Regions from separate parts of the Roseateles sp. FW301-B2 genome, predicted to be linked through region 2. Evidence: riboswitches for the same ligand, from Rfam matches in the RefSeq annotation. Region 2 holds a riboswitch; the other holds the start of a gene.
What was found. Region 2 has a riboswitch for thiamine pyrophosphate ahead of AC3WQY_RS00085 (TonB-dependent siderophore receptor). Riboswitches for the same ligand answer to the same signal wherever they lie in the genome.
Positions count from the first base shown of each region.

Region 1: it holds a riboswitch for thiamine pyrophosphate, as region 2 does, so the genes downstream of both, thiC (phosphomethylpyrimidine synthase ThiC) here and AC3WQY_RS00085 (TonB-dependent siderophore receptor) in region 2, are expected to answer to the same signal.

Region 1 covers NZ_JBYTBE010000006.1:82,709-98,213, reverse strand. Annotated here, with positions in the region: gene AC3WQY_RS06390 (FMN-dependent NADH-azoreductase) at 1-410, opposite strand, end outside; gene AC3WQY_RS06385 (LysR family transcriptional regulator) at 534-1,484, shown strand; gene AC3WQY_RS06380 (TonB family protein) at 1,453-2,154, opposite strand; TPP riboswitch at 2,310-2,434, shown strand; gene thiC (phosphomethylpyrimidine synthase ThiC) at 2,533-4,395, shown strand; gene AC3WQY_RS06370 (FAD-dependent oxidoreductase) at 4,397-5,455, shown strand; gene thiS (sulfur carrier protein ThiS) at 5,452-5,658, shown strand; gene AC3WQY_RS06360 (thiazole synthase) at 5,663-6,454, shown strand; gene AC3WQY_RS06355 (bifunctional hydroxymethylpyrimidine kinase/phosphomethylpyrimidine kinase) at 6,451-7,998, shown strand; gene AC3WQY_RS06350 (glutaminase) at 8,016-8,930, opposite strand; gene AC3WQY_RS06345 (nuclear transport factor 2 family protein) at 9,022-9,402, opposite strand; gene AC3WQY_RS06340 (hypothetical protein) at 9,544-10,293, shown strand; gene AC3WQY_RS06335 (ABC transporter substrate-binding protein) at 10,369-11,385, shown strand; gene AC3WQY_RS06330 (SCO family protein) at 11,393-11,971, shown strand; gene AC3WQY_RS06325 (cupredoxin domain-containing protein) at 11,968-12,390, shown strand; gene AC3WQY_RS06320 (ABC transporter permease) at 12,387-13,163, shown strand; gene AC3WQY_RS06315 (ABC transporter ATP-binding protein) at 13,153-13,923, shown strand; gene AC3WQY_RS06310 (DUF1272 domain-containing protein) at 13,920-14,159, opposite strand; gene AC3WQY_RS06305 (type 2 periplasmic-binding domain-containing protein) at 14,369-15,271, shown strand; gene AC3WQY_RS06300 (alpha/beta hydrolase) at 15,281-15,505, shown strand, end outside.
Region 2 covers NZ_JBYTBE010000001.1:17,496-33,000, reverse strand. Annotated here, with positions in the region: gene AC3WQY_RS00155 (DUF4399 domain-containing protein) at 1-885, shown strand, start outside; gene AC3WQY_RS00150 (hypothetical protein) at 899-1,429, opposite strand; gene cadR (Cd(II)/Pb(II)-responsive transcriptional regulator) at 1,809-2,267, opposite strand; gene AC3WQY_RS00140 (hypothetical protein) at 2,304-2,444, opposite strand; gene ybiB (DNA-binding protein YbiB) at 2,481-3,398, shown strand; gene AC3WQY_RS00130 (sulfite exporter TauE/SafE family protein) at 3,517-4,284, shown strand; gene AC3WQY_RS00125 (nitrite/sulfite reductase) at 4,302-6,026, shown strand; gene AC3WQY_RS00120 (DUF934 domain-containing protein) at 6,043-6,534, shown strand; gene AC3WQY_RS00115 (phosphoadenylyl-sulfate reductase) at 6,531-7,337, shown strand; gene cysD (sulfate adenylyltransferase subunit CysD) at 7,334-8,293, shown strand; gene AC3WQY_RS00105 (sulfate adenylyltransferase subunit 1) at 8,293-9,591, shown strand; gene cobA (uroporphyrinogen-III C-methyltransferase) at 9,602-10,366, shown strand; gene fdxA (ferredoxin FdxA) at 10,437-10,760, shown strand; gene AC3WQY_RS00090 (NAD(P)/FAD-dependent oxidoreductase) at 10,804-11,910, shown strand; TPP riboswitch at 11,984-12,086, shown strand; gene AC3WQY_RS00085 (TonB-dependent siderophore receptor) at 12,137-14,272, shown strand; tRNA gene AC3WQY_RS00080 (tRNA-Asn) at 14,309-14,384, shown strand; tRNA gene AC3WQY_RS00075 (tRNA-Asn) at 14,449-14,524, shown strand; gene AC3WQY_RS00070 (hypothetical protein) at 14,617-15,505, opposite strand, start outside.

The sequences.
Region 1 (15,505 bases), on a different contig from region 2:
TTCTTGCCGGTGAGCAGGCCCTCGGGGCCGTTCTCGGTGTAGCGGAAGGTGACGCGGGCCCGCGAGATCGCGTCGATCCAGTTCTTCAGCTGGCTGGGCACGCCGAAGTTGATCATCGGCACGCCCAGCACCACCACATCGGCCGCCTGGATCTGGGCAATCAGGCCATCGTCCAGGGCCACGCGCTCGGCCTGCGCCGCGCTGCGCTGCTCGGCCGGGGTGAACAGGGCTTGCAGGGCCGCCTCGTCCAGCACCGGATGGGCTTGCTGCGCCAGGTCGCGCACCTGCAGGCTGGCACCGGGCTGGGCCTGTTGCAGACCCTCGACCAGCTCGGTCGCCAGGCGGGTGGAGAAGGAACCCTGGCCGTCTTGAACACGGCGGGCGCTGGAATTGATTTGCAGGATGTTCATCTGGGGGCTCCGTTGGTTTGCTGATCGGGTCTTGCGAAAGACCATGGATGAACTGTATTGATCGCAGCGAAGCATCGGAAGACGCCAGAATGGATATGATCGTTCCACCAATGGAACAATGCCATGAGTCTGGACGCTGACGATCTGCTGCTGTTTGCGCGTGTGATGGAGGCCGGCAGCTTCAGCCGCGCGGCCGACCGAGTGCAACTGCCCAAGTCCACCGTGTCGCGCCGCATCGCCGCGCTGGAGCAGCGTCTGGGCGAGAAGCTATTGCAGCGCAGCACGCGCCGGCTGGCGCTGACCGAATTCGGCCAAGGCGTGCTGGAACATGCACGCGTGCTGGCCGCCGAGGTGGACGGCGCCCTCGCCCTGGCCCTGCATCGCCAGCAGCGCCCCACCGGGCGGCTGCGCGTCTCGATGCCGGGCGACTTTGCCAACCAGGCGCTGGACCAGATGCTGAGCCGCTTCGTGCTGGACTATCCCGAGGTGCAGCTGGAACTGGACCTCTCGCCGCGCCGCGTGGACCTGATTGCCGAGGGCTTCGACCTCGCGGTGCGCATGGGCAGCCTGCCCGACGATTCGCAGCTGGCGGCGCGCCGCCTGGCCCTGTTCAGCAACGGGCTCTACGCCTCACCGGCCTATCTGCAGCGCCATGGCGAGCCGCAGCTGCCAGAGGCGCTGAGCAGCATGCAGGGGCTGATGATTCTGGGCCGCACCGGCGAGCCCGTGCCCTGGACACTCATGCGTGGGGAAGGCGGCGAGGGCGCCGAGGCGCAACGCTGGCAAGGCGTGCCCGAGCAGCGCACCCTGGTGAATGCGCCCGACATGCTTCTGCGCATGGCCTGCGCCGGCCTGGGCATCACCGCGGTGGGCGAGCATTTCGCCCAACCCTATGTGGAACGCGGCGAGCTGCTACGCGTGCTGCCCGACTGGTGCCTGCCGCCGGTGGCCTGCTGGGCGGTGTTCCCCGAGCGCCGCCTGATGCCGCTGCGCAGCCGCGTCTTCATCGAGGCGATGGCGGCCACGCTGGCCAGTTGCAAGGCTACTCAGCCTGAAAGCCGATCTCCACACTGACCTCGCGCGAGCGCGGGATCGGCGCGAAGCGCCATTGGTTGACGGCATCGATGGCCGCCACCGAGAGCTTGCGGTGCGAGCTCTTGATGGCCTCGGCCCCGCTCACCGCGCCATTCGGCTCGACAGTGAACTTCACCACCACCAGGCCGTTGCGCACGCTGCTGAGCAGCTGGCGCGGGATCTCCGGCTCGACCTTGTTGATCAGCTTCAGCGCCACCTCGGGTTCGGGCTCGGGCGCCGCTGCGGGCGCCACGGCGGCGGGCGGCGGGGGATTCAGCTTGGGGCTCGCGGTGGCCAGCTGAACCGGCTCGGGCGCCGGGCTGCTGCTGCTCGCCGCAGTGGCCACGGCAGGCTCGGGCTTGTTCTGCAGCTCCTCGGCCTTGGGGCTGGGCGCCGGTGACTCGTGCCGCGGCGCGGCCTTGGCCACCGGTGCGGCCGGCTTGGCCGGTGCGGGCGCAGGCGCGACGGGCTTGGCGGGCGCCTTGTCGGCGTTGAACTTGATCCACTGGAACACCTTGTCGGCGTCGCGCTTGGCCCGATCGGCATCGCTGAGGGAAGACTTCTTCTCAAGGTCCCCGAGCTGCTGAGCGGCAACACCCAGCGTCGCGGCGGCAAGGCCCAGCGCCAAGGCCAGACGGCACATGCGCAATGCAGACAAGGAGCCGTTCATCGTTCCATTCCTTCGTCGAGAGCCCGCCGGCGGCCCAGCTTTTGACGGGCATGCGGGACGGTGAGCGCCCGGAGTGTACGCAGCGCCCCCGGCCGCCCTGGCCAAGGGTTTGCCCGCAGCCCCGTCAAAGTCTTCACGCTTGCCGCCTATACTCGCGCCTCGCTCCGGGGAGCCCTGCCGTGCGTCGCAACGATGCACCGGGCTGAGATGTGGTGGAAGCCACGGACCCGCTGAACTTGATCCGGCTCGTACCGGCGTAAGAAGAGCTTGTCTGCATGCCCGCCCGCGCGGGCCTCAGGCCGCCCCGCGCGCCCGTCCGTCCGCCTGCTTGAGTCCGACCTCCGGAGTCCTTGTTGCACCGACCGGAGGAAGACGAGCATGAACAGCGTGAGCGACGCAGGCCTTGAAGGGCTCAGCGACAACATCCAATTGACCCGCGAGCCCCTGCCCGGCTCCAGCAAGCAGTACCTGCCGGGCGAGCTGCACCCCGAGCTGCGCGTGCCGATGCGCGCCATCGCGCTCACGAACGGCGAGGTCGTCACCGTCTACGACGCCTCCGGGCCCTATACCGACGCCAGCGCCAGCATCGACGTGCACCGCGGCCTGCCCGCCCCGCGCGCCGCCTGGGTGGAAGCGCGTGGCGATACCGAGGCCTACGAGGGCCGTCGCATCCAGCTGATCGACGACGGCCTGCGCGACCAGGCCCAGCAGCTCAGGCTGCAGGCCCTCAGCGCCGGCCTGCAGCGCCAGCCACGCCGCGCCAAGCCTGGCGCCAACGTGACCCAGCTGCACTACGCGCGCCGCGGCATCGTCACGCCCGAGATGGAGTACGTGGCGATCCGCGAGAACCAGCGTCACGCCTGGATGCAGGAATACCAGGCCGATGCCGAGCGCGAGGCGCGCCTGGCCGGCCATGCCTTCGGCGCCAGCATCCCGGCCATCATCACGCCCGAGTTCGTGCGCGACGAGGTGGCGCGCGGCCGCGCCATCATCCCGGCCAATATCAACCACCCCGAGCTGGAGCCGATGGCGATCGGCCGCAACTTCCTCGTCAAGGTGAACGCCAATATCGGCAACTCGGCGGTCACGTCCAGCATCGAGGAAGAGGTGGAGAAGCTGGTGTGGAGCACGCGCTGGGGCGCCGACACGGTGATGGACCTCAGCACCGGCCGCAACATCCACACCACGCGCGACTGGATCATCCGCAACAGCCCGGTGCCGATCGGCACCGTGCCCATCTACCAGGCACTTGAAAAGGTAGGTGGCGTGGCCGAGGACCTCACCTGGGCGCTGTTCCGCGACACCTTGATCGAGCAGGCCGAGCAGGGGGTCGACTACTTCACCATCCACGCCGGCGTGCGCCTGCCCTTCGTGCCCATGACGGTGAAGCGCCGCACCGGCATCGTCTCGCGCGGCGGCTCCATCCTGGCGAAGTGGTGCATCGCCCACCACCAGGAGAACTTCCTCTACACGCATTTCGAAGAGATCTGCGAGATCGTGAAGGCCTACGACGTCAGCTTCTCGCTGGGCGACGGTCTGCGCCCCGGCTCGCTGGCCGACGCCAACGACGAAGCCCAGTTCGCCGAGCTGCGCACCCTGGGCGAGCTCACCAAAGTCGCCTGGAAGCACGATGTGCAGACCATGATCGAGGGCCCCGGCCATGTGCCCATGCACATGATCCAGGCGAACATGACCGAGCAGCTCAAGCACTGCGACGAGGCGCCCTTCTACACGCTCGGCCCCTTGACCACCGACATCGCGCCCGGCTACGACCACATCACCTCGGGCATCGGCGCGGCCATGATCGGCTGGTTCGGCTGCGCCATGCTCTGCTACGTCACGCCCAAGGAACATCTGGGCCTGCCGAACCGCGACGACGTCAAGGCCGGCCTGATGGCCTACAAGATCGCCGCCCACGCGGCCGATATCGCCAAGGGCCACCCCGGTGCCCGCGCCCGCGACGACGCGCTCTCCAAGGCACGCTTCGAATTCCGCTGGCAGGACCAGTTCAACCTCGGCCTCGACCCCGAGACCGCGCGCGAGTTCCACGACGAGACCTTGCCCAAGGACAGCGCCAAGGTGGCCCACTTCTGCTCCATGTGCGGGCCCAAGTTCTGCTCGATGAAGATCACGCAGGATGTGCGTGAATACGCCGAGGGCATGGCGGCCGGGATGGAAGCCAAGAGCGCCGAGTTCAAGGCGCAGGGCAGCGAGCTCTACATCCCAATCGCGAAGGCCTGAGATGGCGAAGACGATCGCCATCGCCGGCGCCGGCCTGGCCGGCCGCCTGTTCGCCTGGGCGCTCGCGCGCGCCGGCCATGAGGTGCGGGTCTGGGACGCCGGCCCCGGCCCCGCGCCCGCCCTCGATGGCCAGGGCGCCGCCGCCTTCACGGCCGCCGGCATGCTCAGCCCGCTGGCCGAGCTGGACCGCGCCGAGGCCGAGGTGGCGGTGCTCGGCTGGCAATCGCTGCGCCTGTGGCCCGCCATCGTCGCCGCGCTGCATCAGCCGGTGCGCCTGCAGACCGAGGGCAGCCTGCTGCTGGCGCACCGCCCCGACCAGGGCGCCGCGGCGCGCGTGCTGCAGCGCCTGCAGCAGGCCGGCGCGGACCTCTCATCCTTCCCGACGCCGCAGCCGCTCAGCGCGGCCCAGCTGCGCGAGCTGGAGCCGGCGCTGCCCGCCGGCCCGCAGGCCTGGCTGCTGCCCGGCGAGGGGCTGATCCATCCGCTGCAGGCCATGCAGGCGCTGCACGGCTCGGCGGCTGGCGTGCAGTGGCATTGGCAGCGCCCGGTGGCCGAGGTCCAGGCCGGTCGGATCGCACTCGGCGACGGCGAGCAGGTCCACGCCGACTGGGCCATCGACACGCGCGGCCTCGGCGCCCGCCCCACCCTGCCGCTGCGCGGCGTGCGCGGCGAGGTGCTGACGCTGGAACTGGCCGGGCATGGCCTGCGCCGGCCGCTGAGGCTGATGCACCCGCGCCATTGCGTCTACCTGGTGCCGCGCAGCGCAGATGAGCTGCTGATCGGCGCCAGCGAGATCGAGAGCGAGGACCGCTCGCCCGTCAGCCTGCAGAGCGCGGTGGAGTTGATGGCCGCGGCCCACAGCCTGATGCCGCAGCTGGGCGAGGCCCGCATCACGCGGCTGGACCGCAATCTGCGCCCCGCCCTGCCCCACCACCGCCCGCATGCGCACAGCGCGCCCGGCCTGATCCAGCTCAACGGCCTGTTCCGCCATGGCTGGCTGCTAGCGCCCGCCCTGGTGCAGCGCCTGCTGACGCAAACCCAGCTGGCAAGCCTGCCATGAACATCCAGATCCTGATCGACGAGCAGCCCCGCGAGCTGCCGGCCGGCAGCAATCTGGCCGAGCTGCTGGCCTTGCTGCAACGCGAGCCGCGGAGCGTGGCCACGGCGGTGAACGGCCGCTTCGTGGCGCGCGAGGCAAGACCCGGCACCATGCTCGCCGAGGGCGACCAGGTGCTGTTGTTCCAACCCATCGTAGGAGGCTGAACCCATGACGGACAGCTTTGAAATCGCCGGCGTCCCGCTCGCCAGCCGCTTCCTGCTCGGCACCGCCGGTTACCCGAACCCGCAGCTGCTGGCCGAGGCGGTGAAGGCCTCGCAAACCCAGCTGCTCACCGTGGGCCTGAAGCGCAGCGCCCAGGGGGGCGACAACGGCTTCGTGGCCATGGCCTTGGCGGCCGCGCGCGCCCAGGGCGCGCGCCTGCTGCCCAACACCGCCGGCTGCCGCAGTGCCGCCGAGGCGGTGCAGCTGGCCTGCATGGCGCGCGAGCTTTACGACACCGCCTGGATCAAGCTGGAGGTCACCGGCGACGAGCACACCCTGCAGCCCGATCCCTTCGAGCTGCTGGCCGCGGCCAGCGAGTTGGTGAAGCTGGGCTTCACCGTGCTGCCCTATTGCACCGACGATCTGGTGCTGTGCCGCCGCCTGCTGGACGCCGGCTGCGCCGTGCTGATGCCCTGGGGCGCGCCGATCGGCTCGGGCCAGGGCCTGCTCAACCCCTGGGCCCTGCGCACGCTGCGCGAGCGCCTGCCGGAGGCCGTGCTGATCGTCGACGCCGGCCTGGGCGCGCCCTCGCACGCGGCCCAGGCCATGGAGCTGGGTTATGACGCGGTGCTGCTGAACTCGGCGGTGGCGCAGGCGCGCGACCCGGTGCGCATGGCTCACGCCTTCCGCGACGCGGTGCGCGCCGGCCGCCAGGCCTGGCTGGCAGGCGTGATGCCGGCGCAGGACTTCGCCGTGCCCTCGACGCCGGTGAGCGGCCATGCCTTTGTGCTGTCATGAGCCAGCCGCACCCCTGCCTGCCTTCGCCCTGGGCCAGCAACGCTGATTGGCAGCAAGACCCGGCTCCGCCCATCATCTGGTCCGTGGCCGGCACCGACAGCGGGGGCGGCGCCGGCCTGAGCGCCGACCAGCGCGCCGCCGCCGCCCTGGGCGTGCATCTGTGCCCGGTGGTGGCGGCCGTCACGGCCCAGCATTCGCGCGGCGTGCTGGCGGTGCATGCGCTGACGCGTGTCGAGATCGACAGCCAGTTGGGCGCGCTGGCCGCCGACCTGCGCCCGCGCGTCATCAAGACTGGCCTGCTGGCCAGCGTGGACGCCGTGGAAGCGGTGGCGCGCACGGTGGACGCGCTGCGCCGCGATGGCAGGGTGGATCTGGTGGTGGACCCGGTGCTGGGCGCCAGCGCCGGCGGCGCCGCCTTTGCCGACGCCGCCCTGATCGCCGCCTACCGCGAGCTGCTGCTGCCGCGCGCCACCCTCGTCACGCCGAATCGCCGCGAGGCCGAACGCCTGCTGGGCCTCGCGCCGCAGGCAGGTTCCGAGCCGGAACTGGCACGCGCGCTGCGCGCGCTGGGCGCCCAGGCCTGCTGCGTGACCGGCGGCGACACACCCGACCCGGCCGCGCAAGACCTGGCCCTCGATTGGCTTGCCAGCGAACTGGCCGATGGCTGGTTATCCCTGCCGCGCCTGCCCTCCACCCACCACCATGGCAGCGGCTGCAGCTTCGCCAGCGCCGCCGCTGCGGCCCTGGCGCGTGGCTTCCCGCTGCCCGACGCGGTGCTGCTGGCCAAGATGCTCAGCTGGACCGCGGTGCGCGACGGCTATGCCGCCGGTGCCGGTGCCGGCCCGGTGCGTCCCCATCCGGGCTTCATGCAGGACCCAAGCGCCATGCCGGTGATGGGCTTTGGCGACGAGTTCGCGCCGGCGCGCTGGGGCCAGGTCTTGCGTGGCGAGCTGCCACCCGCGGATTTCCGGCCCGGGCTCTACGCCATCACCGAGGACGCCGGCCGCGTGGCCGAGCTGGCCTCGGGCGGGCGCTTCAGCCAGATCCAGCTGCGCATCAAGCAGGCGGATGCCGCCGTCCCGCTGCGCGGCGCCATCGAGCAAGCGCTGCGGGGCGCGCAGCAGGGCCGGGCACGGCTCTGGATCAACGATCACTGGCAGCTGGCGCTGGACTGCGGCGCGCGCGCCCTGCACCTGGGGCAGGAGGATTGGGCCGCCCTGCCCGCCGCGGCGCGCGCACGCCTGCTGCAGCCCGATGTGCGCCTGGGTATTTCCAGCCACAGCCTCTGGGAGCTGGCGCGCGCACGCGGCCTGGCGCCGCACTACATCGCCTGCGGGCCGCTCTGGGCCACCAGCACCAAGCAGATGCCCTGGCAGCCGCAGGGCCTGGACAACCTGGCCTGGTGGGTGCGCATGGCGGGGCGGCCGGTGGTGGGCATAGGCGGCATCACCACGCGTGAGCGCCTGCAGGCGGCCCAGGCCAGCGGGGCTGCCGCCCTGTGCCTGGTGCGTGGGCTGGAACTGGCGGAGGACCTGCGGCGCTGAGTACGCCCAGGTCGCGCTCAGAAGATCGATCGCTCGGTGAGGGTCGTGAACATCTCCAGCGCTGCCGTGCCCGCCAGCGAGTTGCCGGTCTCGTCCAGGCCCGGCGACCAGACGCAGATGCCGCAGCGCCCAGGTATCAGCGCGACGATGCCACCGCCCACGCCGCTCTTGGCCGGCAGCCCGACGCGGAAGGCGAAGTCACCCGCCGCGTCATAGGTGCCGCAGGTCAGCATCAGGGCGCTGATGCGCTTGGCGAGGCTGGGCGTCAGGAGCCGCTCGCCGCTGTGCGGCACGCTGCCATGCTGGGCCAACAAGAGAGCCGCACGCGCCAGCTCTACGCAGTTCATCTCGATCGAGCATTGGCTGCAATAGGCATCCAGCACGCGATCGACCGGATTGGCCAGGCGGCCGAAGCTGGCGATGAAATGCGCCATGGCCGCATTGCGATCGCTGTGGCGGCGTTCGGACTGGGCCACTTTGAGGTTGTAGTCCAGCGCCGCGTTGCCGCTGAGCCGGCGCATCAGGCCCACCAGCGCGTTCTCGGGCGTGGCGAAGCGGCTGCACAGCACATCGGTCACCACCAGAGCGCCGGCATTGATGAAGGGGTTGCGGGGCTTGCCGCCCTCAGCCTCCAGCTGCACCAGGGAATTGAAGGGCGTGCCCGAAGGCTCTCGGCCAACGCGTTGCCACAGCGCCTCGCCCTCGCTCTGCAGCGCCAGCACCAGGGCGAAGAGCTTGGAGATGCTCTGGATGGAAAAGCGCTGTTCGGCCGCGCCTACCTGCAGCACCTCGCCGTCCAGCTTGACGATGGCCATGCCGAACTGCTCGCGCGGCACATGGGCCAGCTCGGGGATGTAATCGGCCACGCGGCCCTGGCCCAGCAGGGGCTGCACATGGGCATAGATGGCGTCCAGCGCCTGGCGGTCATGCATGCGGGAGTTCCGGAGATCGATCTTGGCCGCCATGGTAAGTGCGCCGGTCCGCCGGACGGGATGAACGCTGCCAGCAGGCCCTGCGGCTCGGTCAGTAGCGTTGCACCACCGCGGTGGCCCGCGCCGGCGGCTCGTAATCCTCGGGCCAGTAGTCGGTCAGCTTGGTGATCAAGCCGGCCTCGACGGCGAACAAGGTGATGCCGCGCATGCGCTCGCTGGGCGTGACGAAATCGAACACCGTCACGGCCGACTTTTCGTCGGCGATCAGCTGCAGCAGTTCGACCTGCCAGCTGCCCGGCCAGGTACGGAAGAACTCCGTCATGGCAGCGCGGCCGCACACGCGCTCGCGTGTCTGCGGTACCTCGTAGACCAGCTCGGGGTCGAGCAGGGCGGCGAATGCTGGCCAGTCGGCGGCATTCGCGGTGGCCCAGAAACGAGTGGCCAGTTCATGGGCGGACGCGGTGGCGGTCATGCGCGGCTCTCAAGGTCGGGTGTGGCGCGGCAGTTTACGGCGCTCGGCGCCCCTGTTCTTTGCCCCGCGCCGGGTTCAGAATGCATGGGCCACCGCAGGGAGAAAAAGAACAACCGCAGGCATCGTCACGGAAGGGCCGCCATGCAGCTCAGCGCGCCTCGGCGCATGTTCTTGATCGGGCTGCTACCGGCGGCCTCGCGGCAGGCCTGGGCCGCGCCGCAGCGCTGGCGCTTTGCCACCGACAGCAACGACCGCAGCGGCCTGGCGCCGGCCGGGCGGGCGGTGCTCAGGCGGGCCTTCGAGCGGCTCGGGCAGTTGCTGGAGTTCGAGCCCTTGCCGCTGCGCCGTTCGCTGCGCCTCACCGAGCTGGGCCAGCTGGATGGCGAGCCCCTGCGCATCGCGAGCATCGTCGATCAGCGCCCCCAGCTCCTGCTGGTGCCGGTGGCGATCTCGCGCGTCGAGGTCTGGGGCTTCGTCGGCGACGCGGCCCTGCAGCCGCATGACATGGCCGAGCTGCGCCCGCTGCGGGTGGCGCACCAGCGCGGCATCCTCTTGCTCGAACAGCTGCTCGGCGAGGTGGCGCGGCGCGTCGAGGCCACCACGCCCGACGACGTGCTGCGCCTGCTGCGCCTGCGCGTGGTCGACATCGGTCTGCTGACCCTGGCCTCCGGGCAGGCGCCCTTGCGGCCGGCCCAGCTGGAAGGGCTGGTGGCGCTGGCGGCGCCGCTGTACAGCAGCTCACTCTACCCGGTGCTGCACCGCAGCCATGCGCAGCTGCTGCCGGCGCTCACCGCCGTGCTGCAGGAGATGGAGAGCAGCGGCGAGTCCGATGGCCTGCGCCGCAAGGCCTGGGCGGACGCGCGCGACGGCGCCGCGGCCTTGTCGCCCTAGTCGCCCTAGTGGTCTTCCGCCTGCCCGCCGGCGCGGCCCTGTCGGAAAATGCGCGCACGCACCCGAAGCCAGCCCATGCAAGCACCCGACCCTCATCACATCCAAGGCCTGGCGCGCCGCCAGCTGCTGTGCGGCGCCGCGGCCCTGGCGCTGCCCACGCTGCCGGCCCGGGCCGCCGCCGCGCCCTTGCTGGTGGGGGGCCTGCCGGTGACCTGCAACCTCACCCTGCCGGTGGCCTGCGTGGCCAACCAGACCGCCGGCGGCAAGCATGCCTTCGAGTACAGCAAGTACAACGGCTGGCCCGAGATCAAGGAATCGCTGATGACGGGCCGCATCCAGGCGGCCTATATGCTGGCGCCGCTGGTGATGGACCTGGCGGACAAGAAGATCCCGGTGAAGATCGTCTCGCTGGGCCATCGCTCGGGCGCCGTCATCATGGTGCGCAGCGATTCGCCCTATCAGAAGTTCAAGGACCTGACCGGCAAGCGCATCGCGATACCGAGCCGCTTTGCGGTGGACTTCCTGTTCCTGCGCAAGATGCTGGCGCGCGAGGGCATGACGCCCAAGGACGTGCAGATCGTCGAGATGGCGCCGCCCGACATGCCGGCCGCCCTCTATGCCAAGGCGGTGGACGCCTATTGCACCGGCGAGCCCTTCGGCGCCGCCGCCCAGCGCGCCGGCTATGCGCGTGCCCTGCGCATGACGCGCGACGAATGGCGCAACTACATCTGCTGCGTGCTGACGGTGCGCGAGGAGCTGATCCGCGACAACCGGCCCGCGGTGCAGGAGCTGGTGAATCTGGTGCTGGGCGCCGGCCAGTGGCTGGACCAGAAGCAGGACAACCGCAACAAGGCGGTGACGATCGCCGCCGGCCGCAAGTATTTCAACCAGGACCCCAACATCATCCGCTTCGTGATGGAGAACCCCACCGACCGCGTCACCTACGGCGATCTGCGCATGATACGCAGCGAGTTCGAGGAGCTGATGCAGCTCTCCATCGAGGCCGGCACGCTCAAGGCCCCGGTGCCCTACGAGAAATACATGGACGAGAGCTTTGCCAAGGCGGCCAAGGCCAGTGCCATCACGCTTTGAACCCGCCATGATGATGCGCCGTCTGTTGCTCTCCCTGTTCGCGCTGCTGCTGGCCACGCCCTTGCTGGCCGCCACACCCCGGCTCAAGGCCGGCGTGTTCGAGCCCCCGCATGCCGCGCCCGAGTTCAGCCTGCAGGGCTCCGATGGCGCCGAGCTCAAGCTCAGCCGCTACCGTGGCAAGCTGGTGCTGCTGGTGTTCGGTTTCACCCATTGCACCGAGGTCTGCCCGATCACGCTGGGCACCCTGGTGCAGGCGCGCCAGGCGCTGGGCAAGGCCGGCGAGGCGGTGCAGGTGGTCTATGTGACGGTGGACCCCGAGCGCGACGATGCCGCGCAGATGAAGCGCTACCTGGCCGCCTACGACGCCAGCTTCATCGGCGCCACCGGCCAGCCCGCGGCCCTGGCGGCGGTGCGCGCCAACTATGGCGTGGTGGCCAACAAGCTCGCCACCAAGGGCGGCTATGCGGTGGACCATTCGTCCTCGGTCTACCTGATCGACCGCGCGGGCAAGCTGCGCGGCATGATGCCCTACGGCCATGGCCCCAAGGACTATGTGCACGATCTGCAGCTGCTGCTGAGCCTGTGAAGCTGCGCCTCCTTCTCGCCACGGCCCTGGCGCTGATCGTGGCCGGCCTGAGCTGGGCCGCGCTGGCCCCGCTCGCACCCGCCAACCGCGAGGAGCTGTTCGAGATTCCCGCTGGCACCTGGGCGCGCCGCATGGCGGGCGACCAGGTCGAGATCCTGCCCGAGCGCATCCACCTCACCCTGGGCGCCAACGACGTGCTGCTGCTGCGCAATCTCGACGAGGTGCCGCAGGTGTTCGGCCCGGCGCTGATCATGCCCGGCCAGAGTTTCCGCCTGCCCTTCGAGGTGGCCTCCAGCTACAGCTTTGCCTGCACCGCGCATGCCAGCGGGCAGCTGAGCGTGATCGTCGCACCCCATCCCGCGCCGGGCTGGGAGACCCTCAACTGGCGCCTGCGCGCCTGGATCAAGCAACTATCGTGAACCCAAGCTCCCCGCATCAACGGCTGGCCAAGATCCTGCCGCCGCTGCTCGTGATCGCGGCCATCGTGATCCTCTGGTGGCAGGTGGTGCTGCGCACCGAGAGCGCCATCTTCCCCACCCCCTGGCAGGTGCTCACCGGCGCCTGGGAGCTGGCCGAGGACGGCACGCTGTGGGAGCACATCAGCGCCTCGCTGCTGCGCGTGGGCATCGGCTTCGGCCTGGCAATGCTGGTGGCGATCCCGCTGGGCCTGTGGATGGGCTGGGTGGGCGGCGCCTACCGCACCTTCAACCCGATCTTCCAGATGCTGCGGCCGATCTCGCCGATCGCCTGGATCCCGCTGGCCATCCTCTGGTTCGGCGTCGGCGATGTCTCGCCGATCTTCCTGATCTTCATTTCCTCGGTGTTCCCGATGATCGTGCAGACCACCTCGGGCGTGCACACCATCGAGCGCCGCTACTTGCGCGCGGCCGCCAACTTCGGGGTCTCGCGCACGGTGCTGTTCCGCCGCGTGGTGATACCGGCGGTGCTGCCCGAGATCATCGTCGGCATGCGCATCGGCATCGGCGTGGCCTGGCTGGTGGTGGTGGCGGCCGAGATGATCGCGCTGCGCTCGGGCCTGGGCTACTTGATCATGGACTCGCGCAACGCCGGCAACCGCTACGACCTGGTGATCGCCAGCATGATCATCATCGGCGTCATCGGCCTGCTGCTGGACGGCATCACGCGCCTGCTGGAGAGACTCAAGACGGTGAAATGGCGCTATGTCCGCTAAGCAAGCAAACCAGCACAAGATCGTCGTCAGCGACATCAAGAAGAACTTCGTCTCGGCCCAGGGCGCGCTGCCGGTCATCGGCGGGGTCAGCTTCACGGTGGACGACGGCGAGTTCGTCGCCATCGTCGGCCCCTCGGGCTGCGGCAAGTCCACCCTGATGAACATCATCGCGGGCTTCGAGCAGCCCGACAGCGGCAGCGTGCGGGTGGACGGCGCCGCGCAACGCGGCCCCAGCCCCAAGGGTATCGTGATCTCGCAGCATGGCTCGGTGTTCCCCTGGCTGACGGTGCAGCAGAACCTGATGTTCGGCCTCAACGATGCCGAACATGGCGCGCGCCACGACGAGCGCGCCGCGCTGGCCGATCACTACGCCGCCATGGTGGGCTTGAAGGGCTTCGAGGCCAGCTATCCGCACGAGCTCTCGGGCGGCATGCTCAAGCGCGCCGAGCTGGCGCGCGCCTTCGTCGTCAAGCCCGAGATCCTCTACATGGACGAGCCCTTCTCGGCCCTCGATGCGCTGATGAATATGCGCATGCGCACCGAGCTGCTGCGCATCCTGGCGGAGGAGCGCCACACCGTGCTGCTGATCACCCACGACGTGGAGGAGGCCATCTACATGGCCGACCGCATCCTCGTGCTCTCGCCGCGCCCCACCACCATCCAGGCCAGCTTCCAGGTGCGCCTGCCGCATCCGCGCAAGCTCGCCAGCCCCGAGGCCCAGGCCCTGCGCGAGGCGATCCTGCGCGAGCTCGGGCTTTAGCCAAGCGGGCGGGGCTTGAAGACGCGCTCGGTGGAGGCCGGGTTGCGCGCCAGCACCGCGCCCACACGGCGCGGCCGCGGCGCGAAATCGCCGCCGCAGTTGGGGCAGACCCCGGCCAGGCGCTGCGTCACGCAACTGGCGCAGAAGGTGCACTCGAAGGAGCAGATGCGCGCCTCGGTCGAGTCGGGCGGCAGGTCGCGGTCGCAGCATTCGCAATTGGGTCGGAGTTGCAGCATGGTGGGCGCCTCTGGTTGATGCGGCCACGATAGCGTCCGACGGCCCGGCGCGTCGGGCAGATCCGGACCGGCAAGGCTCGGATCCGGACCGCCAGCCGGGCAAGCCCGGTCGATGGGCAGGGCGAAATGGGTTACCGTTGCGGCAAGTCCAGGGCATTGGAGCCCATGCCGATGAACACCACCACCACGGTCCAGCGGGCCGCCCTCCCATGCTGATACGGCGCCGCCGCTGGCTGCTGAGCGGGCTGCCGGCCGCGCTGGCCGGCGCCTCCTCATGGGCGGCGCCGCTGCGCCCGCCGCGCGCGCCGGGCGGCGAGCCGCAGCCCCTGCATTACCCGCGCCACAACAAGATGCCGGACCCGCAGCAGGCCTATATGGTCGAGCTGCTGCAACTCGCGCTGGGCCGCGGCAGCAAGCCCTACCGCCTGCAGGCGCTGCCGATGACGATGGCCCAGGGCCGCACCATGGTGGAGATGGCGCATGGCGGCAACGAGCTCGACCTGATGTGGACCATGACCAACCGCGAGCGCGAGGCCATGGGCCTGATCCCGGTGCGCATCCCGGTGGACCGCGGCCTGCTGGGCTGGCGCCTGATGCTGATACGCCAGGCCGATGTGCCCTTCTGGCGCAAGCTGCGCAGCCTCGCCGAGCTGGCGCCGCTGGTGGCCGGCCAGGGGCATGACTGGCCCGATGCCGAGGTGCTGCGCGCCAACGGCCTGAACGTCGGCACCTCCAGCTCCTACGAGGGCCTGTTCCGCATGCTTGCGCGCGGCCGCATCGACTACTTCCCGCGCTCCATCATGGAAGTGGATGCCGAGCTGGCCATGCATGCCGACGAGGGCCTGGTGATCGCGCCGCATGTGATGCTCTACTACCCGACGGCTTCCTATTACTTCCTCGCGCCCCAGCATGCCGAGGCCGCCGAACAGCTGCGCCAGGGCCTGGAGGAATGCCTCGCCGACGGCAGCTGGGACAAGCTCTTCCAGCGCCATTACAGCGCCCTGCTGGCCCGCCACCAGATCGCACAGCGCCTGGTTCTGAGGCTCTCGAACCCGCTGCTGCCCGAGGCCACGCCGCTGCAGCGCAAGGCGTTCTGGTTGCAGCCCGACTAGGATGCGCGCATGAACCAGCCCCCTCTTCTCGACTGCATCGAACTGCAGACCCAGGCCACGCCGCGCGCCAGCCTGATCGTGCTGCACGGCCTGGGCGCCGACGGGCGCGACTTCGTGCCGGTCTGCCAGGCCCTGGACCTGCAGGCCATCGGCGGCCTGCGCTGCGTGCTGCCGAATGCGCCGCAGATCCCCGTCACCATCAACGGCGGCTACCGCATGCCGGCCTGGTACGAC
Region 2 (15,505 bases):
GTGAAGTCCGCGGCTCTGCTGGCCATGCTGGGCATGCTGGCGATGGGCAGGGCGCAGGCCCAGGGCCTGCCCGGCAATGCGCTGGAGCGGCGCTGCTGGCTTGGCTACACGGCCGAGCGCAGTGCCATCGACATGCGCGAGCCCACCGCGGTGCGCTTCGTCAACCTGCGCAACGGCTATGCGCTGCGCTCGCCCTTCATGATCGAGTTCGGCGTGCGCGGCATGGGGGTGGTGCCCGCCGGCAACCCAACCGAGCGCGCCGGCCATCACCATCTGCTGATCGACACGCCGCTGCCGCGCAACCACCAGGAGAAGATCCCCTTCTCCGACAAGCACAAGCATTTCGGCAAGGGCCAGACCGGCACGGTGCTGGACCTGCCGCCCGGCGCCCACACCTTGCGGCTGCTGTTTGCCGACCACGACCACCGGCCCTATTTCGTCTACAGCCCCGAGATCACCGTGCATGTGCTGGGCACGCGCACGGCCGCGCCGATCGCCATCGACCCGGCGCAGTTCGAGAACACCTGCAGCGCCTGGTACCAGGACCAGGTCAGCGCGCCGCGCGGCGGCGCCAAGGAGGTCTATGCCAAGAACCTGCGCGACGGCGAAGCCGTGAGCAGCCCCTTCGTGCTGAGCCTGGGGGCGATCGGCATGGGCATTGCACCCGCCGGCCGCAAGCTGCCCGACACCGGCCACTTCGCGGTGACGGTGCTGCGTGCGGGCGGCACGGCACAGCGCGTGGTGCTGGCCGACGGCCGCACCGAAACCACCCTTGACCTCGCCAGGGGCGACTACGAACTCGAGATCGCCCTGCTGGACGCCGACAACAAGGTCGCGCTCAAGTCAGCGCCGCTGCGCTTGAGCGTGACGCGGCAAGACCGCTGAGCGACCCGGCCGTTCAGGCGCCGCGCAGCTGCGCGCTCAACGCCCGGCCTTCGCTGCGCTTGGCCTTGGTGGCCGCCTTGCGATAGAGCTCCTCGGCCTCCTGGCGCAGGGCAATCGCCTTCTCCAGGGCTTCTTGGTAGCGCTCGATCGTGTAGGTCGACTCCGCGGCGATGTAGACGCTGCGTCGGCGCGGCGCCTCACCGAAACGCGGCAGCAGCACGGTGAAGCTGCAGTCGCGCCGATTCGGCCGACGCTCGCGCACGATGGGGCCCGAAATACCGACCGGCAGTTCGCTGCTCTTGCTGCGGCTGGGCTCGGGTTTGAGGCGGGTGGGCGCAGGCAGCTTGCTCATGCGCTTGGCCAGCTCCTTGGTGGCCTGGGCCAAGGCCTCGGCGGCACTGGCGCCATAGCGGCCATCGGAATACAGCTTGGTGCCGCCGTAGCGCAATTGCCAGCCATGGGTGGCGCGGTGGTCGATGCGTTGAATGCACTGCGGCACCTGGAAACGCTCGCCGTTATAGATCACGACATCTCTGGTTTTCATGAGCATCCTCGTTACTTCTTTGGATGACTCCCCTGCCTGATAGTGTACGCGCAGCGATCGCCAAATAACGCCACCATTGCAGGGTACAGCGGCGCACAGACAACAGACCCGAGGAGGCTGTCGGGCTTTGGGATGGGCTCGCGTTGGGACGCCTTGGGGACGCAGGCAAGGCGCAAAGCGCAGCCGGATTGGACATCCGGCGAGCCTTTGCAACGCCGCATGCGCCCCCAAAGCGCCCCAACCCTCCGGGCCAAAGCGATTTGCCCGCCCATCCGTCGTTGCCGGCGCCTGGTGGGGGCCGATCCCACGGCGGCACCGCCGCCTAGGCTGGCCGGGCAACTCGCTTTGGCGCGAGCCCATCCCAAAGCCCGACAGCCTCCTAGGCGTGGGCGCCGCGGTAGCGACGCCCGGAGGGTCGCTGCGCGCTTTCATCGAGCTGCTGCAGGATGCCGCAGGCCTGGCTGCTGCGCTGCACATCGGCGCAGCGCGCGCGCAAGGATTTCAGTTCGCGCTCGAGTTCGCGCAGCTCGCGCAGGCGCTCGGCCACATGCCGCACATGCGCGTCCAGCAACTCGTTCACCGCCTGGCAGTCCTGCTCGGGCGCATCCTTGACGCGCAGCAGCGTACGCACCTCGTCGAGCGACATGTCGAGATTGCGGCACTGGCGAATGAAGGCCAGGCGCTGCACATCGGCCGTGCCATAGAGGCGGTAGTTGCCCTCGCTGCGCGGTGCGGCCGCCAGCAGACCTTCGCGCTCGTAGAAGCGTATCGTGTCCACGGGCGTCAGCGCGGCGCGCGCCAGCGCGCCGATCTTCATCGGTTTGGGATCGCCGTGCATCGCACCTCGCGTCGCGCCCGAGCTGTCACTTCCGGCTCACTTCTTTTTCTTGCTGCGGTCCGCCACCACGGTGGTGATGCTGGGCATCACCGCGCCGGGCGAGACGGGCTTGGCGGGCGCACTGTCCTTCTTGGGCTTCTTGGCTTCCTTGTTGCTCTTTTGCTGACCTTTGGCCATGGGACCTCCTGTGTGTGGGTATGCACAATGTAGCCCATGGAATACGCCCCGCTCATCAAGGAAATCGGCCGCGGTACGCGTGGCGCCCGCGACCTCGACGCCGAGCAGGCCGAGGTCTTGTTCGGCCGGATACTGGACGGCCGGGTGCCCGAGCTGGAACTCGGCGCCATCCTCATGAGCCTGCGCATCAAGGGCGAAAGCGCCGACGAGCTGCGCGGCTTCGAGCGCGCCATGCAGGCGCGCACCGCCCATCTGGAGGTGCCGGCCGGCCCACGCTGCGCGGTGCTGCCCACCTTCAACGGCGCGCGCAAGCAGGCCAATCTGTTTCCCCTGGTAGCGCTGCTGCTGGCGCGCGCGGGCGTGCCGGTGCTGATCCATGGCCGGCATGACTTCGACAGCCGCGAGAGCCCGTTCGAGCTGCTGGCGGCACTCGGGCTGACGCTGGCGCGGGATGTCCGCGAGGCGAGCGCCCAGTTGCGCGAACGCCGCATCGCCTGCCTGCCGCTGCAGGCCCTCAACCCTGGCCTGGACGCGCTGATGGCGCTGCGCCCGCGCCTGGGCGTGCGCAACAGCGGCCACAGCGTGGCCAAGCTGCTGGACCCGGCGCCCGGCCGCTCGGTGCGGGTGGTGGCCGTGACCCACCCCGAGGTGCTGGACGCGATGGGCCAGGCCCTCGGGCCGCTCACCGCGCCGGCCGGCCGCGCCCTCCTGATGCGTGCCAGCGAGGGCGAGCCCTATGCCCATCTGCGCCGGCGTGCCCAGCTCTATGGCTATTTCGAGGGCGAGCGCCGGGATCTGCACCCGGCCGACAGCACCGACATCGACTGGCCGCTCTCCGAGGCCTGCAGCGCCGCGGCCAACGCCCAGCTGATCCGAGCGATGCTGGCCGGCGAGCAGCCGGTGCCGCCGCGCATCAGCGAGCAGGTGCAAGCCCTGCTGCGCCTATCGCAATAGGCTGCATATGCTTATTCAAGAATAAGCAATCTACCAATTTGTAGTTCGCATATATAAACAGCCTCACTACAGTCCGGCACCTAGGGTTGCCACCAGGCTAGCCCTCTAAGGAGCGGCTTTGGACTGGACAGCAATTGCAAGCGGATTTGGCGTCGGCGCCATCGTCGGTATCACCGGCGTGGGCGGCGGCTCGCTGATGACGCCCCTGCTGCTCTCGGTCTTCAAGCTGAGCCCGGCACTGGCGATCGGCACCGATCTCTGGTTCGCGGCCCTCACCAAGGTGTCCGGCTCGGTCGCCCATGCCCGCCATGGCCATGTGAAGTGGCGCATCACCGGCCTGCTGCTGGCCGGCAGCATCCCGGCCTCCGTCCTCACGGTGGCGCTGATGCATTTAACCGGCATCACCAAGGGCTGGGCCAGCACCCTGACCTTCTCGCTGGGGATTGCGCTCTTCCTGACCGCCCTGGTGGTGGCCTTCAAGAAATCCTGGCAGGCCGTGGGCCTGCGCCTGGAGCACCACATCCCCGACAGCCGCAAGCCGGCCCTGACGGTGGCCTCGGGCGTCTTGCTGGGGGTGCTGGTCTCGCTCTCCTCGATCGGTGCCGGCGCCATCGGTGCGACCCTGATTCTCTTGATCTACCCGCGCCTGGAAGCCCGCTACATCGTCGGCAGCGACATCGCCCATGCCGTGCCCCTGACCCTGGTGGCCGGCATCGGCCACGCCATGCTGGGCAATGTCGACTGGATCCTGCTCGTTTCCCTGGTGATCGGCTCGGTGCCCGGCATCTGGCTGGGCGCCCAACTCACCCGCCGCCTGCCTGACGGCGTGATCCGCGGCCTGCTGTGCGCATCGCTCCTGATGGCCGGCTGGAAAGTGATCCACTGAATTCCTAAGTTCAAGCCATGTACGCCTACACCGATTTCGACCGCCAGTTCGTGCGCGCCCGCGCCGCCCAGTTCCGCGACCAGCTCGAGCGCAACCTCGCCGGCACCCTGGGCGACGACGAGTTCCGCCCGCTGCGCCTGCAGAACGGCTGGTATGTGCAGCGCCACGCCCCCATGCTGCGCGTGGCCGTGCCCTATGGCGTGCTGAGCAGCACCCAGCTGCGCCAGCTGGCCCGCATCGCACGCGACTACGACCGCGGCTACGGCCACTTCACGACGCGCCAGAACCTGCAATACAACTGGATCCCCCTGCCCAAGGCCGCCGATGTGATGGACCTGCTGGCCGACGTGGACATGCACGGCATCCAGACCAGCGGCAACTGCATCCGCAACATCACCAGCGACGGTCTGGCCGGCGTGGCCCCCGATGAGCTGATCGACCCGCGCCCCTATGCCGAGGTGCTGCGCCAGTGGAGCACCCTGCACCCCGAGTTCGCCTTCCTGCCGCGCAAGTTCAAGATCGCGATCTCCGGCGCCGCCGAGGACCGCGCCGCCATCGCCTGGCACGACATCGGCCTGCAGCTGCTGAGGAACGAGGCCGGCGAGATCGGCTTCAAGGTGCTGGTGGGTGGCGGCATGGGCCGCACCCCCATCATCGGCCAGGTCATCAGCGAGTTCCTGCCCTGGCAGCAGATCCTCGTCTACATCGAGGCGATCGTGCGCGTCTACAACCGCTACGGCCGCCGCGACAACGCCTACAAGGCCCGCATCAAGATCCTCGTGAAGGCCGAGGGCCAGGCCTTCTTCGACGACGTGAATGCCGAGTTCGCCAAGATCCTGCAGGACGACCCGGCCGGCCATGAGCACCTGATCCCGCAGGCCGAGCTGGACCGCGTGGCGGCCAGCTTCATCGTGCCGGCCGCCGTGCAGGCCGTGCCCGGCGTGGACATCTTCGCGGGCGTGCAGGCCGGTGCTCAAGGTGTGGCATACCGGCGCTGGCTGGAGCGCAATGTGCATGGCCATCGTCTGAGCGGCTACCGTGCCGTGACGCTCTCGCTCAAGCATGTGGGCATCGCCCCCGGCGACGCCACCGAGCAGCAGATGGACGCCGCCGCCGCCATCGCCGACCAGTTCAGCCAGGGCGAGCTGCGCGTCACGCACGACCAGAACCTGCTGCTGCCCTGGGTACGCGAAAGCGATCTGCCGGCGGTGTTCGAGGCCGCCAAGGCGAACGGCTTTGCCACCCCCAATATCGGCCTGCTGACCGACATGATCGCCTGCCCCGGCGGCGACTTCTGCGCGCTGGCGAATGCCCGCTCGATCCCGGTGGCCGAGGACATCACCCAGCGCTTCCAGGATCTGGACGAGCTCTACGATATCGGCGACATCGACCTGCACATCAGCGGCTGCATCAACAGCTGCGGCCACCACCACAGCGGCCATATCGGCATCCTCGGCGTCGACAAGGACGGCAAGGAGTGGTACCAGGTCTCGCTGGGCGGCTCCGACGGCTCCTCCCTCTCCGGCGCTGCCGTGCCCGGCAAGGTGATCGGCCCCTCCTTCGCCGCCGACGAGGTGGGCGACGTGATCGAAGCCATCGTGCAGACCTACCGCAGCCAGCGCAACAGCGGCGAGCGCTTCATCGACACCGTCAAGCGCGTGGGCCCGCTGCCCTTCAAGGATGCCGCCAACGCCGTGCGCTCCTCCACCGCTGCGCCCGCTGCTGCCGATGCCGCCGCCTGATCAAGAGAAGTCCACCATGAAATTCATCGACACCCACCACGACCAATGGCATCGCTGCGCCGGCGAGGATGGCCCGGTCTCGCACCCCGCCGCCGCCGACCACCTGCTGCTGAGCCTGGAGCAATGGCATGCGGTGCGCGACACCTGGCCCGCCAACCTGGCCGTGGGCGTGCAATTGCCCAACGACGTTGATGTCGAAGACCTGGCCGCCGACCTGCCGCGTCTGGCCCTGGTGGCGCTGAACTTCCCCAAGTGGGTGGATGGCCGCGCCTACACCCAGGCGCGCCTGCTGCGCGTGCGCCTGCGCTTTGCCGGCGAGATCCGCGCCGTAGGCGAGGTGCTGGTGGACATGGTGCCGCTGCTGGCCCGCACCGGCTTCGATGCCGCCCAGCTGCGCCCCGATCAAAGCACTGAGATCGCCCAGCAGCAGCTGGCCTTCTTCCCACGCCATTACCAGGGCGATGTGAACGAGCCCAAGCCCGTGTTTGCCGACAAGGTGGCGTCATGACGGGCGAAGTCAGCAGCCTGCCAGGCGTGTCGGCCTTGCCGGTGGCAGCGTCGTCGTCGGCCATCGGCCTCTATGCGCGCAAGACCGCGGGCTTTGACGAGCGCCTGGCCCATACCAAGCAGCTGCTGCAGCAGGCCTGGGGCCAGCATGGCGCCCGCCTCTTGCAATCCACCAGCCTGGGCGCCGAGGACATGGTGATAACCGCCCTGATCGCCGAGCTGCAACTGCCCATCGCCGTGGCCACGCTGGACACCGGCCGCCTGCACCCCGAGACCCTCGCGCTGTTGCCGCAGATCGAGGCGCGCTACGGCATCAAGGCCGAGGTGTACGCACCCGTGGCCGATGCGGTGGTGCATTTTGTGCGCGCCCGCGGCCTCGACGCGATGTACGAAAGCCTGGCGCTGCGCAAGGAATGCTGCGGCATCCGCAAGCTGGAGCCGCTCTCGCGCATGCTGAACGGCCGCAGCGCCTGGATCACCGGCCTGCGCCGCGAGCAATCGGCCAATCGCGCCGAGGTGCCCGACACCGAGCTGGACGCGCAAGGCCGCGTCAAGGTCAATGCCCTGGCGGACTGGAGCTGGGCCGATGTCTGGTACTTCATCTCCACGTTCGAGGTGCCTTACAACGTGCTGCACGACCAGTTCATGCCCAGCATCGGCTGTGCGCCCTGCACCCGTGCCATCGCGGTGGGCGAGGACTTCCGCGCCGGCCGCTGGTGGTGGGAAGACGAGAACGCCAAGGAATGCGGCCTGCACAAGGCGCATTCAAATGAGGAATTGAAGGAATCGGGAGCCACGGCATGAACGCCCCTGTGAATCTGAACAAACTGCTGCCCACGGTGGACCAGCGCCACCTGGACCATCTGGAAGAAGAAGCCATCTTCATCCTGCGCGAAGTGGCCGCGGCCTTCGAGCGCCCGGCCCTGCTGTTCTCGGGCGGCAAGGATTCCTGCGTGGTGCTGCGCCTGGCCGAGAAGGCCTTCAAGCAGCGCGTGGCCGGCAACGAGTTCAAGGGCAAGCTGCCCTTCCCGCTGGTGCATGTGGACACCGGCCACAACTTCCCCGAGGTGATTGCCTTCCGTGACCAGCGCGCCGCCGAGATGGGCGAGCGCCTGATCGTGGCGCATATGGACGACTCGATCAAACGCGGCACTGTGCGCCTCGCCCATCCGCTGGAGTCGCGCAACGGCCACCAGACGGTGACGCTCTTGGAAGCCATCGAGGAACACCGCTTCGACGTGCTGATCGGCGGCGCCCGCCGCGACGAGGAAAAGGCGCGCGCCAAGGAGCGCATCTTCAGCCACCGCGACAGCTTCGGCCAATGGCAGCCCAAGGAGCAGCGCCCCGAGTTGTGGAACCTGTTCAACACCCGCATCCGCCCGGGCGAGCATTTCCGTGCCTTCCCGATCAGCAACTGGACCGAACTGGACGTGTGGCTCTACCTGGCCCGCGAGAACATTCCGCTGCCCAGCCTCTACTACGCGCATGAGCGTTCCATCATCCGCCGCAAGGGCCTCTTGGTGCCGCTCACCGAGGTGACCCCGCTTGAGCCCGGCGAGCAGGTGGAGAGCGCCACCGTGCGCTTTCGCACCGTGGGCGACATGACCTGCACCTGCCCGGTGGAGAGCGACGCCGCCAACGCCAGCGACATCGTCGCCGAGACCCTCACCGTGACGGTGAGCGAGCGCGGCGCCACCCGCATGGACGACCGAACATCCGACGCTTCGATGGAGCGCCGCAAGAAAGAGGGCTATTTCTGATGAGCGCCGCACTGAACTCCGTCGTCCACGAACAAGACGTGGACACCCAGCACCGCGCGCTGCGCTTCCTCACCGCCGGCAGCGTCGACGACGGCAAGAGCACCCTGATCGGCCGCCTGCTGTTCGACAGCCGCGCCATCCTGGCCGACCAGCTCGATACGCTGGAGAAGCGCGCCGCCGGTGCGCCCATCGACCTCTCCCTACTGACCGACGGCCTGGAGGCCGAGCGCGAGCAGGGCATCACCATCGACGTGGCCTACCGCTACTTCGCCACCAAGACGCGCAAGTTCATCATTGCGGATGCGCCCGGCCATGAGCAGTACACGCGCAATATGGTCACCGCCGCCGCCGGCAGCGATGCCGCCGTGGTGCTGGTGGACATCACCAAGCTCAAGCTCGACGACGCCGAAGTGACGCTGCTGCCGCAGACGCGCCGCCACAGCCTGCTGGCCCATCTGCTGCGCGTGCCCAGCATCGTGTTCGCGATCAACAAGATCGATGCGCTGGACGCACCCGCTGAGGGTTATGCCAAGGTCAGCGCGGCGCTGCGCAAGTTCGCGCAGGCGGCCGGTATCGAAGTGACGGCCATCGTGCCCGTCTCGGCCCTGCGTGGCGACAACGTGACCCAGCCGCTGGACGCCGACTGGTACGACGGCCCCTCGCTGCTGCAGGTGCTGGAAGGCCTGCCCACGGTGCAGGAGAAGGTCGAGGGCCAGCTCTTGATCCCGGTGCAATACGTCGCCACCAATGGCGAGGGCACCGGCCACCAACCGCGCACCCTGTGGGGTCGCATCGCCCACGGCCAGGTGCAGGCGGGCGACGAAGTGCAGATCCTGCCCAGCGGCCAGACCGCAAAAGTGGCCGAGGTGCGCAAGGCCGGCGAGACGGTGGCGCATGGCGTGGCGGGCGAATCTGCCGGCCTGCTGCTGGACCGCCAGCTGGACGTGAGCCGCGGCGACTGGATCGTCACCCCCGGCAGCAGCACGCCCCGGCAGAGCTTCGAGGCCACGTTGGCCTGGCTGGACACCGAACCCGCCGTGGTGGGCCGCAAGTACTGGGTGCGCCATGGCAACCGCTGGGTACAGGCGCGCATCAGCGCGATCGAGCACCGGCTGGACGTCAACAGCCTGGCCGAGGCCGAGGCGCATGAACTGGCCGTCAACGAGATCGGCCATGTGCGCATCGAGCTGCAGGCCGCGCTGCCGGTGGAGCCCTACACGGCCAACCGCGTCGGCGGCGCGCTGATCGTGGTGGACCCCAGCAGCAACCGCACCAGCGGTGCGCTGCTGGTCAGGTAAGCAAGAAGCCATGGGCAAGGTCATCTTCGTCAGCGCCGGCCCCGGGGCCGCCGACCTCATCACCCTGCGCGGCGCGCGTGCGCTGCAGCAGGCCGACGTGGTGCTGTTCGACGCCCTCACCGACCCGGCCTTGCGCGAGTTCGCCCCCCAGGCCCTGTGGCTAGACGTGGGCAAGCGCGGCTTCTGCGACTCCACCGCCCAGACCGCCATCAACGCGGCGCTGGTGAAGCAGGCGCAGGAACACGCCCTGGTGGTACGCCTCAAGGGCGGCGATGCCAGCATCTTCGGCCGGCTGGAAGAAGAGCTGCTGGCGCTGGCCGAAGCGGGCATCGCCAGCGAGGTGGTGCCCGGCGTGACCGCGGCGATTGCCGCCGCCGCCCAGCTGCAGCGCCCGCTGACGCGCCGCGGCCTGGGCCGCAGCGTCAGCCTGACCACCGCGATGACCAAGGATGGCGACCTGCAGGCGCTCAAGAGCGCCGACACCGAGGTCTTCTACATGGCCGGCCGCCAGCTGGCCGCGCTGGGCCGCAAGCTGCTGGAAGCCGGCTGGCCGGCCGACACGCCGGTGGCGGTGGTGTCGCGCGCCGGCTGCGCCGATGCGCTGGCCAGCGACACCCAAGTGTCCGGCCTTGCCGCCGCGGCCATGCTGCACCGCGGCCGGCCCACCGTGGTGACGGTGGGCGCGGGCGCCAAGGCCCTGCCCCAGGCCGCTCCCAAGGAACAAAAGCCCTCGCTTGCGCGCCGTCAACGCCAGCACCAGAGCTTGAACGATTAAAATCCGCGCTTTGCCGTCAATGGGGAGTTCCATTGACGTCCCAGGGCCCTTAAAATATCAGAGCTGCTCCATGACCCACGTCGTCCTCGAATCGTGCATCCGCTGCAAGTACACCGACTGCGTCGATGTCTGCCCGGTCGACTGCTTCCGCGAAGGCCCCAACTTCCTCACCATCGACCCCGATGAGTGCATCGACTGCGCGGTGTGCATCCCCGAGTGCCCGGTGAACGCCATCGTGCCCGAGGAAGATGTGCCGGGCAACCAGCAGCACATGATCAAGATCAATGCCGATCTGGCCAAGAAATGGCCCAGCATCACCAAGCGCAAGGGCTCGCTGCCCGACGCCGACGAGTGGAAAGACCGGACCGACAAGCTGTCCGAGCTGATTCGCTGAACGACTTTCGTCCCCTGCCCCTTTGTCTGGGGCCCTGACCTCCATGGAAAACCAAGTGACACACGCTGCCTCCAATGCCGGCCACGCCGGCGTGATCGAAACCGATGCCGTCATCGTTGGCGCGGGCCCCGTCGGCCTGTTCCAGGTGTTCGAACTCGGCCTGCTGGAGATCAAGGCCCACATCATCGACTCGCTCGCCTACCCGGGCGGCCAGTGCATCGAGCTCTACCCCGACAAGCCCATCTACGACATCCCGGCCGTGCCCGTGTGCACCGGCAAGGAGCTGACCGACAACCTGATGAAGCAGATCGAGCCCTTTGGCGCGACCTTCCATCTGGGCCAGGAAGTCACCACCGTCGAGAAGCAGGACGACGGCCGTTTCTTCGTCGCCACCTCCAAGGGCACGCAGTTCCTCACCAAGACCATCTTCATCGCCGGCGGCGTGGGCTCGTTCCAGCCGCGCACCCTGAAGGTGGAAGGCCTGGACAAGTACGAAGGCAGCCAGGTGCACTACCGCGTGCGCAACCCGGCGCAGTTCGCCGGCAAGAACATCATCGTGATCGGTGGTGGCGACTCGGCACTCGACTGGGCGCTGAACTTCTGCGCCGGCAATGAGGACGGCAGCGCCAACAAGGCCGAGAGCGTGATCCTGGTGCACCGCCGCGACGGCTTCCGTGCCGCGCCGGCCAGCGTGGCCAAGATGAAGGAGCTGTGCGACAACTACGAGATGCAGTTCATCGTCGGCCAGGTCACCGACATCGACGAGGGCGACGAGGTGCTGAAGGGCGTGAAGGTCACCGGCGGTGACGGCGTCACCCGCGTCGTGCCCTGCGACCAGGTGCTGGTGTTCTTCGGCCTCAGCCCCAAGCTGGGCCCGATCGCCGAATGGGGCCTGGCGTTGGAGCGCAAGCAGATCGTCGTCGACACCGAGAAGTTCGAAACCAGCACCCCGGGCATCTTTGCCGTGGGCGACGTGAACACCTATCCGGGCAAGAAGAAGCTGATCCTCTCGGGCTTCCACGAGGCCGCGCTGGCCGCCTTTGCCGCCGCGCCCTACATCTTCCCCGAGAAGCGCATCCACCTGCAGTACACCACCACCAGCCCCAAGCTGCACAAGGTGCTGGGCGTGGAAACGCCGGTGTTCGACTGAGCACCGGCTGTTGCGCCAACACAAGGCCCGCTCAAGCAGCGGGCTTTTTGTTTTCACGGGCCGATAGAATGCGGCTCTTCGCTAGGGGTGCTGGCTCATCAGATGAGCCGGCTGAGATAACACCCTTTGAACCTGACTGAGGTAATCCTCGCGCAGGGAAGCAAGTCAGCAAGAGGGCCTCGCAGCCCCGTCTGTTTTGCCGCCCTGCCATCGAATGAGTAGGACGATGGCACATTCATTTCATTTCTCCCGTATCGCAATCGCCAGCGCCGCCGCGCTGAGCTGTGGGCTGAGCCTGGCCCAATCCTCCACCAGCCTGCCCACCGTCACCGTGAGCGGTCGCAACGCCGACGCGCCGGTTGGCATCGGCGGCTTTGGCGAGACGCCGGTGGCGCGCCTGCCGCTGCAGGCCAGCCTCATCAATGCCGAGCGCCTGGCCGACGCCGGCCTCAGCAGCCTGGCCGGCATCACCAGCCTGGACGCCAGCATCGGCGACGCCTACAACGCGGCCGGCTATGTGTCCTACCTGAAGATTCGCGGCTTCGACCTGGACAACCGCTTCAACTACCGCCGTGACGGCCTGCCCATCAACGCCGAGACCGCGCTGGCGCTCGGCAACAAGGCCGGCATCGAGGTGCTGAAGGGCACCAGCGGCATCCAGTCGGGCACCAGCTCGCCCGGCGGCCTGGTGAACCTGCTGGTGAAGCGCCCCACCGCGAACCTGCTCAACGTCAGCCTCGGCTTCAGCGAGCGAGGCACGACCGAGGCAGCACTGGACTGGAGCCAGCGCTTCGGCAGCGGCGAGGCCTTTGGCCTGCGCGTGAATGCCAGCGCGGCCGAGCTGCGCCCCGAGCTCTACAGCGCCCATGGCCAGCGCCGCCTGCTGGCGGTGGCCGGCGACTGGCGCCTCGGCGCCGACAGCCTGCTGGAAGCCGAATTCGAGCTCAACCGCCAGTCGCAGCCCAGCCAGCCCGGCTTCAGCCTGCTGGGCAACCGTCTGCCCGATGCCAAGACCATCGACCCGCGCACCAACCTCAACAACCTGCCCTGGACGCTGCCGGTGGTATTCGACAACAGCCATGCCTCGCTGCGCTGGCAGCAACGCCTGAACGCCGACTGGCGTGCGCAAGCGCATTGGGGCGCCCAGCGGCTCAAGAGCGACGACCGCCTCGCCTACGCCTATGGCTGCTCGAACGAGAACAACTACGACCGCTATTGCAGCAACGGCGACTTCGACCGCTACGACTTCCGCAGCGAGGGCGAGCGCCGCAACAGCGATGCCCTGGACCTCTCGCTGGCCGGCAAGTTCAGCACCGCCGGCCTGCGGCACGAGCTCAGCACGGGCCTGCTGTTCAGCCGCTATGAGGCACGCTTCAATCGCCAGGCCTACAACTGGTCGGGCGTGGGCAATATCTACCAGGACGTGGTCACGCCGGCCGACCCCAGCCTGACCGACGAGAACACCAACCGCGACGAGCGCAGCACCGAGCTCTATCTGCGCGATGCCGTGCAGCTGGGCGCCGATTGGCAGGCCTGGGCCGGCCTGCGCCATACCCGGCTGCACCGTGAATCGGTGCGCACCGATGGGTCGCGCGCCACCGACTACAAGCAGTCCTTCACCACACCCTGGCTGGGCCTGAGCTACACCCTGGCCGCCGAGCTGATGGCCTATGGCAGCTGGGGCGAAGGCATCGAGTCCGAAGTGGTGCCCAATCGCAGCCGCTATGCCAATGCCGGCCAGGCCCTGCCGGCGCTGCGCAGCCGCCAGTTCGAGCTGGGCCTGAAGGCCGGCTCCAGCACGGTGGACTGGTCGCTCGCCTGGTTCGACATCCGCAAGCCCGAATGGCGCGACATCGGCAGCTGCGACGACACCGCCACCTGCACCCGCCAGGCGGACGGCAGATCCCACCATCGCGGCGTCGAAGCCCAGGCCGACATCAAATGGGCCGGCGGCGGCCTGCTTGCCAGCGCCATGAAGCTCAAGGCGCGCACCGAGGGCAGCTCGATAGCCGGCCTGGATGCGCTCAAGCGCCCCAACGTGGCCGAGACCTCGATCAAGCTCAATGCCCGCCAGCGCCTTGCCGCACTGCCCGGCCTGCAACTGAACGCCGGCCTCGTCTACGAGGGCCCGCGCGCGGCCCTGCCGGACAACAGCATCAGCATTCCCGGCTGGCTGCGCCTGGATGCCGGCCTGCGCTACGAGCAGGCCCTCGGCCAGCGCCAGCTGCTGACCTGGCGCCTGGGCGTGGACAACCTCACCGACAAGCGCGCCTGGCGCGAATCGCCCTACCAGTACGAGCACAGCTACCTCTACCCGCTGGCGCCGCGCACCTGGCGCGCAAGTTTGGAATACAGCTTGTAAGGTTCCAAAAATTCAGTCTATAATGCGAGGCTCTGTTCCTCGATAGCTCAGTTGGTAGAGCGCCGGACTGTTAATCCGTAGGTCCCTGGTTCGAGCCCAGGTCGAGGAGCCACAGAATTTGGAAGCCGCTTCGGTATCCGTAGCGGCTTTCCTTTGAAGTCTTAGTACCGATCAATTCCTCGATAGCTCAGTCGGTAGAGCGCCGGACTGTTAATCCGTAGGTCCCTGGTTCGAGCCCAGGTCGAGGAGCCAGATAGAAAAGCCCCGCAGGTGAAAGCTTGCGGGGCTTTTTCTTTGACCGTGCTCGGACTGGCCAAAGCAACCAATCTCACCAGACCGCCCAGTCACTCACCGAGAATCGCCTGAAATATCAAGGGCCGACTTCGCCGCATACCATCAAGCACATTGCCCTGTCCGCGCGTCGCCTCGCGTAATTCCTTGCGTGCAAGCCGCTTCAATGCCTCGCCCTCTTGCCCTGTGGCGACTTCTGCTCCGAAGCGCCACAGGTTGACGCAGGCGAAGATGATCTGACGAAGCTCCGTCAGATGCTTGGCTTCTCGCAACGTCGACTGATAGAACTCCGGCCGTGCAAGCGGAAAGCGCTCGAAGCTCAATACCGCATTGAACTCTGCGCGCCGCTCGGGATGGTCCAACCACAAGTTGCTGACGAACAGTTGGTCCCAGACACTGTCCTTGCCAACCATGAAGTCATCGCGAATCTGCAGACCCAAGCGATAGGCTTCAAAGGCCCTGACCACCGCATTGCCGTCCCCACAATCGTGCAACGAGGCCTGTATCAGTCCAAGGTTGAAGGCATAGTTTTCTGCTGCTTCATGATCCGACAGGCTGATGGCCCAATACAGTGCGGAGCTGCCGCTCTTCCATGCCTCTCGAAGCTGGCTGTGCGCCGACTCGACACCCCCCCGCTCCAAGTCGGACAGCGCCGCGCGGCGAGCTACAAGTGCCTCGAGGTTGGCCGATTCACCCAGCACACGAGGATCTGGATATGTCAGCAGTTCCGCTGGAACCTCCCCCGGATCACGCGCACCGAAGCCTAGCGGGTCGCTGTCATAGACAATGCGACGCTGCAATTGGCGGCCAAGCGCATACTGACTGGGGTCCGGAAACCCGCGCCGACGAGCACGCCTAGCCACAAGGGCAGCCAACTCCGCTGCCTCGCCGTAGCGCCCACATCGCTTCAGCACGCGCGCCAGCCGCAGTTCCAGCACCCCG